2 regions of the Synechococcus sp. CCY9202 genome follow, and region 2 is predicted to be linked to the other one. Evidence: predicted binding sites of a transcription regulator. Region 2 holds the regulator's gene; the other holds the start of a gene.
The links. Region 2 encodes NtcA, which controls nitrogen genes in cyanobacteria. Its sites were predicted from a motif close to GTANCNNNNGNTAC; they were not measured.
Positions count from the first base shown of each region.

Region 1: fmdA (formamidase) is a predicted target of NtcA. The motif match lies at 1,184-1,197, and genes of this name have one in related genera.

Region 1 covers NZ_JAYGID010000087.1:681-3,920, forward strand. Annotated here, with positions in the region: gene fmdA (formamidase) at 1-1,121, opposite strand, end outside; gene VB777_RS11805 (hypothetical protein) at 1,280-1,666, opposite strand; gene VB777_RS11810 (aminotransferase class IV) at 1,903-2,757, opposite strand; gene VB777_RS11815 (anthranilate synthase component I family protein) at 2,754-3,240, opposite strand, start outside.
Region 2 covers NZ_JAYGID010000043.1:47,461-55,865, forward strand. Annotated here, with positions in the region: gene VB777_RS06695 (TatA/E family twin arginine-targeting protein translocase) at 1-255, shown strand, start outside; gene pth (aminoacyl-tRNA hydrolase) at 403-1,038, shown strand; gene VB777_RS06705 (DUF3146 family protein) at 1,106-1,363, shown strand; gene VB777_RS06710 (resolvase) at 1,416-1,883, opposite strand; gene VB777_RS06715 (DUF3084 domain-containing protein) at 1,894-3,129, opposite strand; gene VB777_RS06720 (sulfotransferase) at 3,341-4,171, shown strand; gene ntcA (global nitrogen regulator NtcA) at 4,192-4,926, opposite strand; gene VB777_RS06730 (cob(I)yrinic acid a,c-diamide adenosyltransferase) at 5,255-5,896, shown strand; gene dcd (dCTP deaminase) at 5,896-6,489, shown strand; gene VB777_RS06740 (hypothetical protein) at 6,838-6,984, shown strand; gene thyX (FAD-dependent thymidylate synthase) at 7,064-7,789, opposite strand; gene VB777_RS06750 (thioredoxin domain-containing protein) at 7,824-8,387, opposite strand.

The sequences.
Region 1 (3,240 bases), on a different contig from region 2:
ATTCTGCCCTCAACAGGTGCACAGCTCAGCAGCATGTAGGCTTGCTCGCCGGTGAAGCCGAACTTCTTCAGGTATTCAATGGCATTAAGGCAGGCGCGTCGGTAGGCGATGTGAACATCCATGTAATGCTGCTTGCCATCAAACTCATCAACGGAAATCCCTTCGAAGACCAGGTAATCGGTGAAATGCGGTTCGACCGGGCTTGTCTTGAACATGGGATTCACCATCCCGTACTTCTCTACACCCCCTTTGATGATCTCCACGTGCAGATCGAGATAGCCCGACATCTCAATGGCGCCACAGAAAGAGATCTCTCCGTCGCCTTGTGAGAAGTGGATGTCACCCATGGAAAGTTTTGCACCCTCCACATAGACAGGGAAATAGATCCTTGCCCCCTTGGTCAGATTCTTGATGTCGCAGTTGCCGCCATGCTCCCGAGGTGGGACCGTGCGGGCCGCCTCGTTGGCTACGCGTTCGAAGTCGGCGGTCGGCAGGCTGCCCAGAATTGCGCTGTTGGGATTCGGTAAGGCCGCCAGCACTGGCTCGCTCCCCGAGAGCCCTGCACCGTAGGTTCGGCGATCTGGTGCCGTGTTGACCAACTCGGTTTCCCTTCGGTTCCATTCCCGCAGCAGTTCATGGGAGGGGGCGCAGCCGATCAGGCCGGGGTGGGTGATGCCAGCAAAGCGCACCCCGGGAATGTGCCGTGAACTTGTGTAGATCCCTTCGAGATCCCAGATCGACTTCGCGGCCTTGGGGAAATGGTCGGTGAGAAAACCGCCTCCATTCTCCTTGGCGAAGATCCCATTGAAGCCCCACTCATCTCCCTGGAGTGCTCCGACATCCAGGATGTCCACCACGAGAATGTCGCCAGGCTGAGCCCCGTTGACCCAGATAGGCCCACTCAGGACATGAACGACTTCAAGGTTGACGTCGGCAACGTCTTGAGGATCATCATTGTTCTTAATCTGTCCATCAGTCCAGTCTTTGCATTCAATCCGGAATACATCACCAGGGTTGACGGACGCGACGGCAGGGATTTCTGGATGCCACCGATTATGGCCAGGCATCTCCTGCTGGTCCATGGGCTTGGTTAGGTCAACCTTGAAGAGTGTTTTTGGCATTTAATTTTGAGGATGAGGATGTTTCATCGACCTCATCTAAGGCGAGGCCTTCCCGATCAACAGTGTCGACGGATACTGAACTGCCGCAAATGGGTTGGCAGCAGTGGGCTCTGCTCGGCGTCGATGTTGCTGCGCAGCCCCGCTGCTCGGTCCGAGCATCACGTGCCAGGGGGTTGGCGCACCTTGCTGTCGTCAAAATCGCCGCGGCGGCAGAGATTATCTTTAAGTCGAGAAGTCCATGCCTGCGGTTTGAGTGGGCCTGTCCCCTCGATCCGACCGTCAAAGTGATAAAGAACTTGCCAGCGGGGCTGTCCACTCAGGCTACGGGCTTGGCCTACCTCTTGTATGGGGTATCCGTAAAGATTGTCATAGGCCGGCCAGTTGGGTGTGTCCTTGATGCTGCAGATCGCATTCAGCGCATAGAGGCTTCCTGCTGAGGGCTGGTCGGCTCCGAACACCCGCACCGCCCCTTTGTACAACCCATTGGATACACCGGGCTGAAACGACTGGGCCAGCTCCACGCGGGTTCCCTCAACCTGCACCAAGGGATCGCCCACTTTGGCGTTCTGTAGCGGCACCTCCCTGGGGCTTCCGCAAGCACCAATCCCAGCCAGGATGAGTACGAACGGGGGGACAGCACGCCACAGGCCTCGCTGCCTGTGCCGGCGGGTTGGTTTGTGTACGTGTGGCCGACCTGGCGCCCCCGTCTCAACCTTCACGCTGTCACTCAAAAGCTTTTGGGACCTTATGACAACCCTCTGCTGGGGTTGCCCGATTTGCCTCATCCATCGCTCAGCAGAAATCGCCAGAACCGCTCCACCTGACTCACGCCTGGCAATGCCTTCGATCCGAGCCGGCTGATCGGGCGACAGTCGAGGCTGTTCAGCAGCAGGGCGCCGTCGCCGCTGGCCAGATCCTGCTCGCTGATCGGGCTTTCCTCGGCCAGGCCATGGCGGAGAGCCTGCTGCCGCATCACCCCGGGCAGGCAGCCGCTGCTCAGGGGCGGTGTGAGCCAGCGATCGCCGCGCCGCAGCAGCAGATTGGCGCTGGTGCCGCAACACAACCCGCCGGCGCTGCTGGGCAAGAGGGCGTCGTCGGCGCCTGAGGCCTCGGCCTGGCGGCGGGCCTGGATGGCGGAGCCATAGGCGAAGGTTTTGCAGCGGCTCAGCAGGCTGGTGGCGCTGCGGGTTTCGCTGGGGCTCACGATCACCCGCACGGGCTCGAAGCAGGGCGTTGTGGTGCTGAGGCTGAGCCAGAAGCGGTGGCTGCTGTGCGAAGGCACGGCGAGGCCGCGGCCGCTGCTGCCTCGAGTCCAGTTGAGCCGCAGGGCGCCGCTGCTGATGCCGCTGCGCGCCACAGCCTCAGCGATCAGGGGAACCAGGCGCGCCTGATCCGGCGGCGGGGCCAGGCCCAGCAGGGCAGCGGAGCGGTGCCAGCGCTCCAGATGGGCCGCCAGCAGATGGGGCTGGCCGGCTTCGATCAACAGCGTTTCAAACAGGCCATCGGCGAGCAGCAGCCCCCGGTCGCTGAGGGGCAGTGCCAGGCCGTCGGGATGGCCCCAGGAGCCCTGGGGGCTGGGGGTGTCGATCCAGGCGATCACGGCCGGGGAGCTGGTTGGATCAGGCGGGCTGGTCACGCCAGCGCCTCCAGCAGGGGCCCCAGCTTCCAGCCCAGCTCCTCCGCCTCATCGTGGGGATCGGAATCGGCCACGATGCCGCAGCCGGCATGGGCCCGCAGGGTGCGGCCCTGCAGGAACAGCGAACGGATCAGGATGCTGCTGTCGAAGCTGCCGTCGTGGGCGAGGCGGAACAGGGAGCCGCAGTAGGGCCCGCGCGGCACCGGTTCGAGCCCATGCAGCCGCCGGCAGGCCCGCACCTTCGGCGCCCCTGTGATCGAGCCGCCCGGCCAGCAGGCCCGGAGCAGATCCACCACGCCCAGCCCGTCGCGCAGCTGCCCCTGCACCACCGAGGTGAGATGGTGCACCTGCGCGTAGCTTTCCAGACCCACCAGCTGGGGCACCTGGATCGAGCCCGGCACGCACACCCGGCCCAGGTCGTTGCGCAGCAGGTCGACGATCATCACGTTCTCGGCCCGGTCCTTGGCGCTGCTGACCAGATCG
Region 2 (8,405 bases):
GCGGTGATCGCCGCTATTGGCCTGCTGGTGTTCGGGCCCAAGCGGCTGCCTGAACTGGGCAAAACCCTGGGTCGGACGCTCAAGGGTTTTCAGTCGGCCTCCCAGGAGTTTGAGAAGGAGTTCCGCTCCGCGATCACCACCGAGCCGGAGCCGTCTGCGTCACCGGCGCTTCCTGAGGGGTCTGCGCCTGCAACGGCCAGTGGAGAGGTTGGGTCTGCCATGGCCAGTGGGGAGTCAGCCACGCCAATGGCCTGAAGCCTTGCCACTCCTTGTCACAAGCCTTTCGAAAGGTTGTGCTGTCTTCTCGAGGGGCTGAGCGGTGTTGCCCATCCCCCGCGCCGTAGCCTCGGGCAGACCTTTTCGGGGGATGTTTCCCTGCAATCCGTGAGTCCAACGCCTCCGGTGACCACTGAGACCACGCTGCCGGGAGTGGACCTGCGGCTGCTGGTCGGCTTGGGAAATCCGGGTTCTAAATACGTCGACACGCGTCACAACGTGGGCTTTATGGCCCTCGAACGCCTGGCACGCCAGGAGGGCGTCGGGTTTCGCCAGCAGGCCAAGCTTCACGGCTTGCTGGCGGAGGTGGGCCATGGCGATCGGCGCCTGCGGCTGCTCATGCCGCAGACCTTCATGAACGACAGTGGACGCTCGATTCGTGCAGCCCTCGACTGGTTCGACCTGAAACCCTCCCAGATGCTGGTGGTGGTGGACGACATGGATCTGCCCTTCGGTCGTCTGCGCCTGCGTGCCAGCGGAAGCGCCGGTGGACACAACGGCCTGCGCAGCACGATCCAGCACCTCGGCGCTCAGGAGTTTCCGCGGCTGCGCATCGGCATCGGCGCTCCAGCGGAGCATCCCGTCGAGCGCCGGGCCCGCACGGTGTCCCACGTGCTGGGGCGCTTCTCGGCGGACGAGCAGCCTGGCCTGGCCGCAGTGCTCGATGAGGTGGTGGCCGGCATCGACCTGATCCGCCGGCTCGGGATCGAGCGGGCCGGCAACCGCCTGAACAGTTTTTCGCTTCAGGCTGCGGCAGCCTGATGTCTGCCATGGGCTTTTGTCAGCCTTGATCTGCCTGTCGTGAGCCCTTCGCCGTGATGTATCCCTCGTGAGCCGCCTGCCCGCCACCACCGCCCAGCTGCGGGTCCTGCGCCAGAGTTTCAGCCAGCGGGTGCTGGAGGGTGAGGTGTCCGCCGGCGGGTTCCAGTGGACCTTCTGCTGGGCCTTCGATCGTGGTGAACTCAACGTGGAGCCCTCCCTGGGCCGCGCCCTGATCCAGGATGCTCTGCTGCGCTTTCTGCTCCAGGCCGATTACCAGCTCGAGGCCGGCGGCGACTACGCCTTCACCGTGCGCGCCAGTCTCTGAAATCGGGCTGGGCATCCCGGGCTCAGCGCGGAGCCGGACCTCCCCTTCTGGATCAGGAGCGCGGCAGGGTTCGACCCAGGAACCGTTCGAGCAGCAACTGCGCCACCACATCATCCCAGTCGCGGGGCGGCTGCCGCAGCCCTCGGGGCAGGCAGCGCCGCCAGCCCCGAGGCGGGAACAGCTCCCAGAAACGCTGCCGCGCCGCCAGGGTGCTGCCATGCTCCTCCACCACATGCACAGCAGCGATCGTCGCGAGTCTTGTCTGCCAGTGCCGGCAGCCGGTGCCGTTGCCCAGCACGATCTCAGCCACCAGCCCCTCGGCGCACCAGCTGTTCAGTTGGTGCCAGGTCGCTTCCGGGGTCAGCACCGCCGCCGCCACAATCCGCTGCCCCGTGGCATCGGTGCACACCAGGCCGCACTTGCAGCGGCCCGGATCCAACCCCGCCAGTCCGGCTCGCTGCTGCGGTGCATCGCCGTGAGGGATTCGATCACTCGGCTCGGGTGAGGCGTGGGTGGCCATGGCACGGCGTTCAGGGGCGTCCGTTGCGTGGCCGGATCCAGCGGAGCTCCACCACGATCGGATCGGGAGTGTCGGCATCCTGCACGGCCACGGCTTCCAGCTGGGCCGCCTGATCTTCCGGTCGCTCGCTCAGGGAGCGGGCCAGCTGGTTGAGCAGGGCCGCGTCGAACTGCAGGCCATCGGTGATCGAACCCTGGCGCTGCACCTTGGCGTAGGCGGCAGCGAGCAGCAGGTTCAGCCGGCTGTTGACCTGCTGGGGGCTGTGCACCTCCGGTTCGAGGCTGGTGGTGGCCAGCACGTCGCCCGCCCGCGCCACGGGGCGGTTCGGCCGCAGGTCTGGAAAGGCCAGCACCTGCTGCTCACCGCGCAGCACGTTGGCGGCCGAGAGCAGGCTCACCACCCAGGAGCCGGGGCGGGCCAGCAGAGTCTCCAGTTTGGCGATGTCGTTCCTTGGCACCAGAAGGATCTGGCGGTCCGGCGGCTCCCCCGGCAGCACCCGCTGGAACGCGAGCCGGTTGGCCTGCTGCAGCAAGGTGTTGATCACGTCCCGGGCCTGTTCCGGTCGCTCCAGAGTCACCTTGGCGGTGGCCAGGGGCTGGCCGCTGCTGATCACCACATCGCCGCGGCGCAGGGCGATGATCTTGGTTTCAAGGCCCTGGAGTTCCTTCTCCCCTTCCTTGATCTGCTCCTGCACCGCCGCCAACTCGGTTTCGGTGCGGCGGATCTCCTGGTCCCGGTTAGCCACATCGCGGCTGAGGCGATCGCGCTCGGCCTCCAGCCGGGCACGCTGCTGCTGCAGGGGCAGCAGTTCGCGCCGCAGTTGTTGCAGCCGCTTCTCCGCTTCATCCCGCTGGGCCTGGGCCCGTTTTCGCTCCCCTTCCACCCGCTTGGTGGCCGCCTGGGCTCGGCGGCTGGCCTGCTGGGCGGTGGCGCTGGCGGCCTGGGCACCGACCAGGTCGCGGCGGCTGCGTGCCAGATCGTCGCGGCTCTGCTGCAGCCTCTGCTCCAGCTGGTCCAGTTCGAACAGGCCCACCCGCAACCTTTGGCTCACCAGAAGCATCAGGCCCAGGGACATGGCACTGATCAGCGATCCGGTGAGCACCGTGATCAGCACGGCGGTGCGGCGCGGTCGCAGGTTGAACAGGCTGAGGCGCGCCTTGCCCACGCGGCTGCCGAGCCGATCACCGAGGGTGGAGAGCACGCCGCCCAGCACCAGCAGGACCAGGATCAACAACCAACCCGTCATCGCTGCCTCACCACGCCGTCGTTCCGCTGTCAGCCTTCGGATCCGGGGGATCCGAAGGCTGCATCCTGCAGCACAGACCCCGTCGTCCGGCACGGTGCGGACAGTCTGGGGAGGCGTCCCGCCGGGTCTGATCCTTGGCCTGTTCCGATGTCTGTGGTCCGGTCGGTGCTTCTGGGTCGTTTAATGTCTGGCCCGCCCGGCTTGCACCGCGATGGTTCCGGACTTCATGGTGATCGGGGCCCAGCGTTCCGGCACCACCTGGCTGCACAGGGTTCTCAGCCAGCATCCGGATCTGTGGCTCACGCCGGTCAAGGAGCTCCACTACTTTGACAAGCCCCAGATCCGCTTCGGCGTGTTCGACGCCGATGAGCGGCGACGCGCCAGGTTCTGGGACCTGAAGCGTTTCGCCCGCGATCCCCGCTGGTTCGGCCGCTACTGGTTCCTGCCGCGCAGTGATGCCTGGTATTGCCGCCTGTTTGGTCAGGGACGTCGCCAGGGCAAGCGGGTCGGCGAGATCACCCCCGCCTACGCCACCCTGGAGCGGCCGGTGTGGGAGCGGATGCAGCGTCTGGCACCGGAGCTGAGGCTGGTGTTCGTGATGCGCGATCCCGTGCTGAGGGTCTGGTCGGCGATCCGCAACCGGGTCCGCAAGGGCCAGTTCGACGGTGAGGCCGACATTGCCGCTCTGCTGGAGCAGGCCCGCATGCCCGGGGCCGTGAGCCGTTCCAACTACCTCCGCACCATCGAGACCGTCGAGGCGGTGTTCCAGCCCGCTCAGTTGCACTGCTGCTTTTTCGAACAGCTCAGCAGTGATCCTGCAGCCTTCGCCGACGACCTGTTCGACTTTCTGGCCGCGCCCCCTTTGAACGAGCGACTGCGTCTGCCGCCGGCCGTCAACGTGGCCGCCGGCGGCCGGGAACCCCCCCTGGGCTTTCAGCGGGAGATGGCGCGCGACTATCTACCGATGGTGGAGCGTCTGGCAGAGCGTTTCGGTGCCGTGCCGCAGGGCTGGCTGGATCGCTACCGCAATCTGCTCAGCTGACCTGGTTGGAGTGGAGGCGGTCAGCTGAAGCGTTTGGCCAGGGCGATCGGGTCGAAGACCGTGATCTTCTTGCGATCCACCTGCACCAGCCCGTCGTTGCGCAGGTCGCCCAGCAGCCGCGTGATCGTCACCCGGGTGGAGCCGATCGCCTCGGCGATCGCCTGGTGGGAGAGGCGCAGGTCGATCGTGATCCCCTCCTGACTGGGCACACCGAAATCGCGGCAGAGCACAAGCAGAAAGCTCACCAGCCGGGAGGACATGTCCCGGTGGGTGAGGGTTTCGATCATGGTTTCGGTCTGCAGGATGCGGGAGGACAAGCCCTGCAGCAGCAATAGCCCGACGCTGGCATCGCGCTCAATGGCCTGGCGGACCGAGGTGGCGGGAGCGGTCACCATCTCCACGCGGGTGAAGGCGATGGCGTGATAAAAGCGATCGGATCGCTGCCCGGTGAGCAGCGACAGCACACCGAACAGACTGTTTTCCCGCAGCAGTGCCACGGTGATTTCTTCACCGGATTCGTAGACCCGCGATAACCGCACGGCGCCGCGACGCAGCAGATAGACCCGTTCGGCCGGATCTCCGGGAAAGAAAATGGTTTTGCCACGCTCCACGGTCTCGACGCTGCTGCCGCCGAGACCGCGCATCACTTCGAGAAGGGTGGCTCCGGCTCCGCCGGACACACCCGACCCGGTGCCAGCGGAGCCGCTGGGGGGAGGGGGGGCGTAACGGCTGAAGCCGCGAGTAGCGCCGACCATGACGGCGGGGCAGGAACTGGGAAGCTACGGAGCGACCCTGCTCTTTCTTGTAGCAACCAACACGGTTGCTGTCAGGGCCTCCGCTTCCGCTCCCGCTCGCCAGCCCCTGGCGCTCTGGGCCTGTGCGGCTGTTGACGCCTGTCGCAGCCTGTGCCGCCGTTTCCGCGAAACCGTCTGTTCCCACCAGGGATGGTGTTTGTGGCTTGTCCAGGGCGCAGATGCCGCTACATTCAGGTTTCAGCGCAGCGTCCGATCCCATCGCTTCGGTCCCTGTCCAGGTCGGCCGGAATGATCCGCTCGCCCGGCCCCATCGCCCTCCGGGATGTCCATGACCGCCAGTCTTGCCAGCCCCCAGGGCAGCCATCGCCCCTCCCAGCGGGGTGACATCTCTGTCCGGGGTCAGCGGCTGGAGGCCCGGCCTGAGCAGCGAACTGACCCTGTCCGCCCAGCGACTCGCGCTGTAGTGCCCCTTCGGCCCGTGCCTCAGGCCGAAGGGCTGCTTCAGGTGCACACAGCCCCTTTCCGCGGCAGCTTCGGCGCCGTGTTCAGCCAGGCCCTGCGCACGGCGGGTCTGGGCAGTCGCGTCCTGGTGAGTCAGTTTCTCAAAGGTGGCGTGGATCAGGGGCTGGGCCGCAGTCTCTGGCTTTGCGGCCGCCTGCAGTGGCTGCGGCCGGCGGTGCCCGCCTGCCTTGCGGCTCCCCTGCAGGCTGAAGCCGAGCAGGACCTTGCCCTGGCGGCTGTCCGGGAGGTGTGGGATTTCAGCCGCCAGCAGCTGCTGGCGGGCGCCGTGGATCTGATGGTGCTTGATGAACTGGGGCTGGCGATCGAGCTGGGTTATCTGTCTCTTCTGGATGTCACCGAGGTGCTGGAACAGCGGCCGGCTCAGCTGGATGTCATCCTGACGGGCCCGGCGATGCCCGCCGCTCTGATGGCCATGGCCGATCAGGTCACCCAACTGCGCCGCGGCTGATGCTCAAGAACGACCGCTGGATCAAGGAGCGGGCCGATGCCGGCATGATCCAGCCCTTTGAGGGCCATCTGGTGAGGCATCTCGAACCCGAGACCTCCAGCGCGCCGGTGCTCAGCTTTGGTTGTTCCTCTTATGGCTACGACCTGCGTCTGTCGTCGCAGGAGTTTCTGATCTTTCGCCATGTCCCCGGCACGGTAATGAACCCGAAGCGGTTCAATCCAGCCAATCTGGAGCCGGCCCCCCTGCATGAGGACATCGATGGCGCCTTTTTCATTCTGCCGGCCCATTCCTATGGCCTTGGCGTTGCGATGGAGAAGCTGAGGGTGCCGCCCAACATCACGGTAATTTGCCTGGGAAAGAGCACTTACGCCCGGCTTGGCATCATCGTCAACACCACACCCGCTGAAGCGGGGTGGGAGGGCCATCTCACGCTTGAATTCAGCAATTCTTCCGGCGCAGATTGCCGCATTTATGCCAACGAAGGTATCTGTCAACTGCTGTTCTTCGAAGGCGATCCCTGCGACACCACCTACCAGGATCGTGCCGGAAAGTATCAGGATCAGCCCGAGCGGGTCACCCTGGCCAGGGTCTGAACCGACTGGTAGCCCGGGCAATGAAGAGCCCGTCATCCTGCTGCTCTGCGGTCCTCATGGCCTGCCAGGCCATGAGGATCAATGGCGCCATGCTCTGTTCCGTGAGCGTCCGTTCAACCCCATGGCTCGCTGAATAGCGCCCAGGCAGGGAAAACCGCTGCTGCACAGGAGGACGGGCTGGTCGTTGATCCAGAACACTGGATCTGAGCCTGTGGTGGGTGCTGCCACTGCCGCCCCGGAGGTCTCGACCGGGGGGGTGCTGCTGCTCCCTGAGCCCGCGGCACTCTGTGGATTTCTGAGTGTTGCCCCGGACTCGTTGGAGAGGCGCTGGCGAATCTTGTCCAGGACTTGGCCATAGCCTGCCCCACCCTGCTGCTGCAGAATGCCTTGGACCGATCCGGCACCTGCCGCATCCAGAAGCATCTGGGCATGGCCTGCCGATCCGGCCAGCCCGCCTGTGGCCACAGCCATCCCGAGCAGGGTCAGGAGCAGTGAGTCGCGGACGGGAGGGAACACGGGAGCTGCTAGGTAGAGAGGCGATCAGGCAACTTCAAGTTTGGCGAAGGATCGCTGCTCAGGGGGCAAGACGGGCCTTGTGCAGCCGGCTTTTCGCGTACCAGTCAGCAAATTCAGGTGCCCATCGCTCCAGGTGGGGCCACATCAGATCGCAGAGGGCGCGGATTTCCTGTTGGGCATCGAGCTTGGCCCGCAGATCGAGAAAGTGGAGGAAGGCCCGCAGCGAAAAGCTCACCACAAAGTGCTGGCGGTAATCGAATGGCAGGATGCCGCGGGCATGCTCTTCGGCAAAGCCAGCCGCCAGCAGGTCGCGGTAGCGCTCAGCGGCCTGTTGGCAGAGCTGCAGATCGATCGCCCGCTGCTCCTCGCTGTAGAGGTAGCGCTTGCCCTGACGGTCGCTGTAAGAGCCCACCGGCCGCAGGTAGAACACCTCCTCCAGCTCCATCGCCCCATCGGCGGCGCGGCAGATGCGTTCGCCCGTGTAACGCATCGATTGCACATCGAAGCTCACACCAACCCGATGGGTGCGGGCCTGCTGCATCACCGAGTGGGGGAACCAGCCCACATTGAGAACAATCTGCGCATGCTCCAGTGGTCCGAAGTGGCCGCGCTCACCTGCCAGCAGACGCTTGATGCAGATCTCCCCGGCCTTGGCCTCCTCGGGCCAGCTGCTGGGGTCGGCGGCGACGAAGCCCTCGCTGTAGTCCTGATGCATGGCCGCATAGACGCACCGCTGCGGCTCGGGAGTGGCGGCGATCAGGGCGACCCGGAAGCGGGGATCCATGGGGAGGGGCGTGGGTGCTTGGGTGGGCAGGGCGTCAGCCGTGGCTGCGGGGATCCGCCATCACGGCCGGTGCCTGGGCCGTGTCGGCCAGAGTGCTCACTGCGCCGACGCCGGCCAGGCGCGGCAGCGGCGTGCCATCGATCAACGCCTCGACCAGGGCGTTGAGCTCAGGGGCGCTGCGGGCTCCGAGGGAGCGGCCCACGGATTGCCCGTTGTTGTCGAACAGTTCCAGCTGGGGAATGCCATTCACCTCGTAGCGCTCGATCTCCGGCAGCCAGCGCGGATTATCGACATTGAGCAGCACCACGTTGAGGCGATCACGATGCTGCCGCTCCACCGCCTCCATGGCCGGCGCCATCGATCGGCAGGCCTCGCACCAGTCGGCGTAGAACTCCACCAGGCTGGGCCGGCCATTGCTCAGGGCCACCGGCAGATCCAGCGACCGGCGGGCCAGCTGCTCCAGCGGGGCTTCCGGATGGAGACCTCCCCGTAACCACACCAACGCCACCGCCAGCGCCGCGGCGATCACCGCCAGCAGCACACGCTCGCGTCGGCCCAGGGGGATCGAGGGCGGGGAAGGATCGCTTGGGTTCGCCATCTGCCGCAGGGAGCCGAC